3 regions of the Vreelandella aquamarina genome follow, and region 2 is predicted to be linked to each of the others. Evidence: predicted binding sites of a transcription regulator. Region 2 holds the regulator's gene; each other region holds the start of a gene.

Region 1 (2,268 bases), 890 kb from region 2:
GCCTGTTTGATGGTGATCGCTTTCGACCCCACCGAGGTTCCCATGGCGTTGGCGACATCGTTGGCACCCACGCCCCACGCCATGAAGAAGCCGAACAAACAGGCCAGAATGATAAAAATGTCACCGTGCTGGGCAATAATCTGCATGAGGTTCCCTTAGCGTGCGGTCAAAATCTGCAGGCGGCTGCCCACGCGTTCTGCGCGGTCAGAAACTTCACCGACCCACTCGATGATCTTGTAAAGGAAGATCACATCCACCGGCGGTAGCTGGCTCTCCAGCTCGAAAAGTTGACGACGAATCGCCACCTGCTGGCTGTCGGCCTGGTGTTCGAGGGTGTGCAGTTCGCGGATCATGTTCTGCATGACATCGGAAACGTTGCGACCAAAACCGGATTCCAGCAGGTCTTTCAACTCTTCCAGCGCCTGGCGCGCTTGGGCCACGCAGGCCACACTGGTGCGCATGTAGTCGCGCATCGGCTCGGCCAGTTCGTTGGGCACGCGCATTTTACGGCCCAGCATGATGCCGGTAATGTCGCGCACTTTGTTGGCGATCTTGTCCTGCACGCTGATCAAATCGAGCAGGTCGGAGCGCGAGACGGGTAGGAACATGGTGTTCGGCAGGTTCAGCCGCAGCTCTGTCTTCAGGGTGTCGGCATCGTGCTCTAAGCGCGTGACGTTCTCGCGCAGTTCCGCTGCCGTGTCCCAATCACCGGCCAGCGTTGCCTCGAAGAACGGCAGCAGTTGGTCGGCACATTCATTGGCCTTGACGATGTGGGCCAGCAACGGCTGGAATGGCGAGCGGCCAAACATCGCGGAAAAAGGGTTGGAGGTTACCATATAGCCTTTAGCCTGTTTTCGGGGAGCCTGGAAATGGCGGGCGCCAGTATAAAGAGTGCGTCCGCCGCCGTCATGAAAAGTTCATAATGTCATCAAAAATTAACCAAAATGTCACAATATTGAGGTGGCGATTGTCATGAAAGAGTCAACCAACGCGCCAGCGCCCACCGAGGTGGAACTCAAGCTGGCACTGCCGCCCAGCCAGCTGTCAGCGCTGTTACACCACCCCGTTCTTGCGGCCACGCCGCCGGTTCAGCAGCGGCTTGCCAACACCTACTTCGACACCCCGGCGGGCGATCTTGCCGCCGCGCGGGTGGCCGTGCGCCTGCGCAACATCGACCAGCAGGTGCTGCAAACCGTCAAAACGGCGGGCCAGGGCGGCGGCGGGCTCTCTAGCCGAGAGGAGTGGGAGTGGCCTGTACCGACTGCCGACCTAGACCAAGCGGCACTGGCCAAGCTGCCGCCGTTTCAAGGCGCGCTGGGCGAGTGCATCGCGGCGCTGCGCCCCACATTGAGCACCGATTTCACACGCCGTAGCTGGCCATTGGTATGGCAAGGCAGCCATATCGAGCTGGTGCTGGATGAAGGGGAGATCGTCTGCGGTCGCGCGCGTGCGCCCATTTGCGAGGTGGAGCTGGAGCTGAAAGCGGGCGACCCTGCGGCGCTGTGGACGCTCGCCGTCGAGCTGGCCAGCGACGTACCGCTGCGCCCTTCCGATACCAGCAAGGCGGCGCGTGGCAACGCCCTTGGGCGCCAGCAGTGGCCACTACCCGCCGCAACGCGCCCTGCCGAATGGCTACACCGCGCCACTGTCGCGCTGGATGCCTACCATGACAGCCAAGACGCGGCGCACCTCAGCGCCGCACAGCAGGCCTTGGATGCGCTGGCCCAGCATCCGCAGCTCGATGGCGCAGCACGAAGCGAGGCCGCCACGCTGCCGAGCGCGCTGGATAGCCAGGGCATGCCATCCACGGCGTATGGCGTGGCTGCGTTAAATCTGGCCCGTCGCTTGGCTCACGAAACCGCGCTACGCTAACGACACTGCACGATTGATTAAGCCTACTTCAGGATGACGCGATGAGCTTTCCACTCACTCCCGGTGCCGACGGACTTCGCACCCGGCTGTTCCACCTTATCTTCGAATCCGATACGCCGGGGGCAAAGGCGTTCGACATTGCGCTGATCGTCGCCATTCTGCTGAGCGTGACGGTGATTTTGCTGGGCAGCATCGAGATCTATGCCGAGCGTTACGGGCATATCTTCTTCTACATCGAGTGGGCATTCACGCTGCTGTTTAGCCTGGAGCTGCTGGTGCGCCTCTACTGCCTGGAGCGCCCCACGGTCTACCTCAAGAGCTTTTACGGTATCGTCGATGTCGTGGCGATCATCCCGACTTGGCTGGTGCTACTGGTGCCGGGGGCGCATGGGCTGG
Region 2 (2,268 bases):
GGCGAATACTCTCTAGCATCGGCCCTACGGCAAGCGGCTGGTGATCTTCTCCCCCTCGGTCGATTTCGAGCCGAGAGAGTAGTAGCAGGTCGTTGACCAAGTTCTGCATGCGCTTGGTCTGCTCTTCCATCTGACCGATGCCTTTGCCCAAACGAGGCGGCAATAGCTCTTTCAAATCGCCGTACGTTTCCAGGTAGCCCGAAAGGACGGTTAGTGGTGTGCGCAGCTCGTGAGACACGTTGGCCACGAAGTCGCGGCGCATCTGTTCCAGGCGATGCAGGCGCGTAATGTCCCGGGCCATGACCAAGCGCTCGTCATCACCATAGAGCGTGATTTGATACTGTAAAATGCGTCGCTCGTCGATGGGCGAGGTGAGGGTCAGTGGCTCGCTATATTCACGGGCATTGAAGTAGCTGATAAAACGCGGGTCGCGCAGCAAGTTGGTAATGTGCTGGCCGCGGTCATGGGCCGTTTGCAGGCCGAGCATATCGGTGGCGGCACTGTTCCACCACTCTAAATCTCCGTGGCGATCCAGCATCACGACGCTATCACGCATCGCCTCAGAGGACTCTTGAATACGCGCGAGGGTGGCTCGCAGGCGGCTTTGCGTTATGCGCTGGCTTTTTTGGTAACGATAAAGGCGGTCGAAGAGTTCGCCCCACATGCCAGTGGCCGCAGGTGGCTCATCGTGGGGGTTCAGCGTAAGCCATTTGAACAGGGCTCTAAGCTGACGGAGTTGATAGACCAAACAGAGCGTCAGACCTGCCGCCAGCCCGAACCCCGGGTAGCCCAGCAGCCATCCCAGGCACATCCCTAGGAAAGCCAGCCAGATGATTCGCCACAGTTCACGGCTCCACAGGCGCACGATTACACCCGAGCAGAGAAACGATACCCAGTGCCCCGCACTGTTTGAATCAGATTCTGGTGCGCTTCACCCAGCGCTTTGCGCAACCGGCGAATATGCACGTCCACCGTGCGCTCTTCGACGTATACGTTGCCGCCCCACACCTGATCAAGTAACTGGCTACGGGTATAGGCACGCTCTTGGTGGGTCATGAAAAACTGCAGTAAGCGGTACTCGGTAGGGCCCATCTCCAGGGCCTTGCCGTACGCACTCACACGATGGCTCACCGGATCTAACAGCAGGCCATTGATTTCGATGGGGTCTTCCACACCACGCGGGGTCGCTCGGCGCAGCACGGCTTTCAGACGCGCCACCAATTCACGGGGCGAAAACGGCTTGGTGATGTAGTCATCCGCGCCCGCTTCCAGACCCTGAATCTTATTATCCTCTTCGCCCTTGGCGGTCAGCATGATGATCGGCAACTCGGCCGTGGCCTCTTCACGCTTGAGACGACGGGCCAACTCGATGCCGCTGGTGCCCGGCATCATCCAGTCCAGCAGCAGCAGGTCGGGCTGGTGATCGACCACCATCGCATGAGCATCCTGGGCGTTGTCCGCTTCAAGCACGCGATAGTCAGCCATTTCCAGCGCCACAGCGATCATCTCGCGAATGGGCGCCTCATCATCGACGATCAGTACGGTCTTGGCGGTCATTCCAGGGCCTCACGGTGTTCTAAGAAAGCTCATCTATGCGAAAACAGTTCAATGACATGTCTGTGACGATAACACCATGACTTAATGACAATTCTATGACACCCAGCATAATTAGCCAGTCACCGGCCACCCGCTAAGCGCGATGCCAGCAAAAACCAAAAGCCCGGACCAGTGATTGTTCAGAAACGCCTGGAAGCAGCGGTCGCGGTCACAGTGAAAAATTAACCGCTGCTGATGGGCAAACGTTGCGGCCATGCCTGCCAAACCCAGCCAGAAGAAACCGCCTAACCCAACCCGTATACCTACCCAGGTAAGCAGAGCCAGCGTCGCCAACTGCAGCAGGCCAATGATGAAACGGTCGGCACTGCCAAACAGCACCGCCGTGGATTTAATTCCGATCTGTAAGTCATCGTCGCGATCCACCATGGCGTACTGGGTGTCATACGCGACCGTCCAGAGCACGTTGGCACTGAACAGTATCCACGCGTCTAACGGCACCTCACCCAGTACGGCACCAAACGCCATCGGGATCGCCCAGGAGAACGCCGCCCCGAGCACCACCTGGGGAAAATGGGTGTAACGCTTCATGAACGGATAAATGGAGGCCAGCAGCACACCCCCAAGCGAAAGCAGCACGGTGAACCCGTTGGTCAACAGCACTAACACAAAGGCGACGGCCACCAGCGCCACAAATAGCAGCTGCGCTTCGGT
Region 3 (2,268 bases), 360 kb from region 2:
AGTGTCAACATGGAGGATGCCTCAATCTCTTATGCGTCCGTGCCTGTGTTCACAAGCACGTCTCTAATGGCTACATAGCGGCTCGGCCAGGAGGTCGCCCTCCTGGCCGAGAAAATCATGGAACGACCGATGGATTAGTCGCAGTCGTACGTCACACCGTTAGCATCGGCGATGGTACGGATCACTGACCAGTTCTCTTGGTAGGTGATCGGAATGAACTGAGCTTCACCGGAGTTGGCAAACTCGGCTTCCAGCGGTGTGCCTTCCCAGTCGTAGCTGAAGAACGCATCCTGAATCTGCTCGGCAAGCTCCGGGCTCAGGTTGTGCGCCAGACCATAGGCCGTGGTGGGGAAGGTTTCCGAGGTGTAGATGACGTTGTAATCGCCTTCGCTCACCACATCGCGTGACAGCATGCGCTTGGCCACGGAGTTGGCAATGGCAGCGGCGTCGTAATCTTTGTTCACTACGCCCAGGATAGAGTTGTCGTGAGAGCCAGAGAAGGCGGTCTCGAAATCTTCGCCCGCTTCCAGACCGTACTCGGAGCGCAGCAGCGCGGAAGGCGCGCGGAAACCGGAGTTGGACGTTTCGGAGGTAAACGCCAGCTGACGACCGGCTAAGTCTTCCACCGACTCGATACCGCTATCGGGGTAGGTGATGATTTCCATCTCGTAGCCGAAACTGCCGTCTTCCGCCGCCATCATGGCGAAGGGGCGGAAGCCACCGCAGTTGACTGCCACCGGCACACCGCCCGTGTTGAAGCCCGCCACGTGGAGGCGACCAGCGCGCAGCGCTTCCTGCTGGGCAGCGTTGGACTGCACCGGGAAGAACTGGACGTTTTTACCAGTGGCTTCGCTCAGGTGATCCAGGAAATCGGCCCAAACGTCGGCATACACGGCCGGATCTTCAACCGGCGTGTAAGCAAATACCAGCGTATCCGGATCGACCCACTGCGACTCATCGCTGGGCACGTCGGCGATCATGTCGCCGTCGTTGTCCATGTAGCGCGAAGAGAGATCAGCAGAGGCAGTGACCGCTGCCAGTGCAAACGCGCCCGCAACGGCGGCGCTCAACAGCGTACGAGAGAAAGAGAGAGTATGCATGCATCACCTAAGCGAGTTAAAAAGTGTTAACGCCATAGTGGCGAGCCGATGTGACAGCCTCGGGACACTCTCATGACGCCTAGGTGACGAATCCGTGACGACTAACAGTCGCCGCCCACGCAGCAGCCGCGCCGCTCCACGAACAGGCTGTTGCCGGCGATTTTCTTGGCCTGATGCTTCAGCTCCGAGAGCTGCGCAGCGATATCCAGCGCCTTGCAGGGAGCGGGGTCGGTAATCGGCTTGACGGCAATCGAGACGCTGACGAAGGGGAAGAATGTCACGCCGCCCTGGCGGCTTTCGATGGAGATCCCCCCTGAAGACGGTCACTCTCCTCGTAAAAGCCAGGCGCCATCACTTCGAAAGAGTGGAGAATCTGCTGGCAGACGCTTTCCCAGTGTTCCAGCGGCAGTAACATCATGAAATCGTCGCCGCCAATATGGCCGATAAAGCCGCCGGCACTCTCCACCTGCGCCTGCAGCAATCGGGACAGTGAGATGATCACGTGGTCGCCGCGGGCATAGCCGTAGGCGTCGTTAAACGCCTTGAAGTTATCCAAATCCACGTAGGCTGCCGCGAAGCCGCTGCCTTGGGATAAATACGAAGCCAAGGTTTCGTTGATCAGAATATTGCCGGGTAGCCCGGTGAGTGGATTGGCGTGGCGCGCTTGGCGCACTTGAATCGCGGTAATCTCACGCAGCAGATCGACGATATTGCCCATCCCCAGGTACTGCCCCTCGCCATCGACGATGACGAAATCCTCCTGTTCGATGTCGCGGCTGTCGGTGAGCTGCTGGCTCAGCGCCTCTAGGGAGAGTTCCGCATCCGCCACGATCATTTTAGGATCGGCGATCTCCAGCACGCAGCGCTTGGCATACAGCGCGTGGCTGTACTGGTTGGTGAACAGCGTGAGGAAGGCATTGCGGCGCACCACCGCCACGGGAACACCCGCTTCGATCACCGCCACGCAGCGCAGCCGCGGGTCCCCGCGAAAGCGCTCGGCCAGCGTGGGTACCGAACAGCTCGCCGAAACGCTCTCGATCGGGCGTAAAATGGAGTGCGCGGTGCGACCCGCCGGGCTTTTGAGCTGGGTCGTGGCAGGCAGGAGCGTATTGAGCTGCATGGGAGGCTGAAGGCTTGGCCGAGCGAAGTAGAAACCTTGCAGCAGCGC

What was found. Region 2 encodes PhoB, which activates phosphate uptake and scavenging genes when phosphate is short. Its sites were predicted from a motif close to TGTCATANNNNTGTCANA; they were not measured.
Region 1: a site for PhoB is predicted at 924-941, ahead of CTT34_RS03940 (CYTH domain-containing protein). Genes of this name have one in related genera too.
Region 3: a site for PhoB is predicted at 1,150-1,167, ahead of phnD (phosphate/phosphite/phosphonate ABC transporter substrate-binding protein). Genes of this name have one in related genera too.

Annotation. Positions count from the first base shown of each region.
Region 1 is NZ_CP024621.1:803,839-806,106, reverse strand. It holds gene CTT34_RS03950 (inorganic phosphate transporter) at 1-146, opposite strand, end outside; gene CTT34_RS03945 (TIGR00153 family protein) at 156-836, opposite strand; gene CTT34_RS03940 (CYTH domain-containing protein) at 973-1,872, shown strand; gene CTT34_RS03935 (ion transporter) at 1,914-2,268, shown strand, end outside.
Region 2 is NZ_CP024621.1:3,770,703-3,772,970, forward strand. It holds gene phoR (phosphate regulon sensor histidine kinase PhoR) at 1-865, opposite strand, end outside; gene phoB (phosphate regulon transcriptional regulator PhoB) at 868-1,557, opposite strand; gene ubiA (4-hydroxybenzoate octaprenyltransferase) at 1,669-2,268, opposite strand, start outside.
Region 3 is NZ_CP024621.1:269,116-271,383, reverse strand. It holds gene phnC (phosphonate ABC transporter ATP-binding protein) at 1-11, opposite strand, end outside; gene phnD (phosphate/phosphite/phosphonate ABC transporter substrate-binding protein) at 135-1,100, opposite strand; partial or broken gene CTT34_RS01335 (EAL domain-containing protein) at 1,202-2,268, opposite strand, start outside.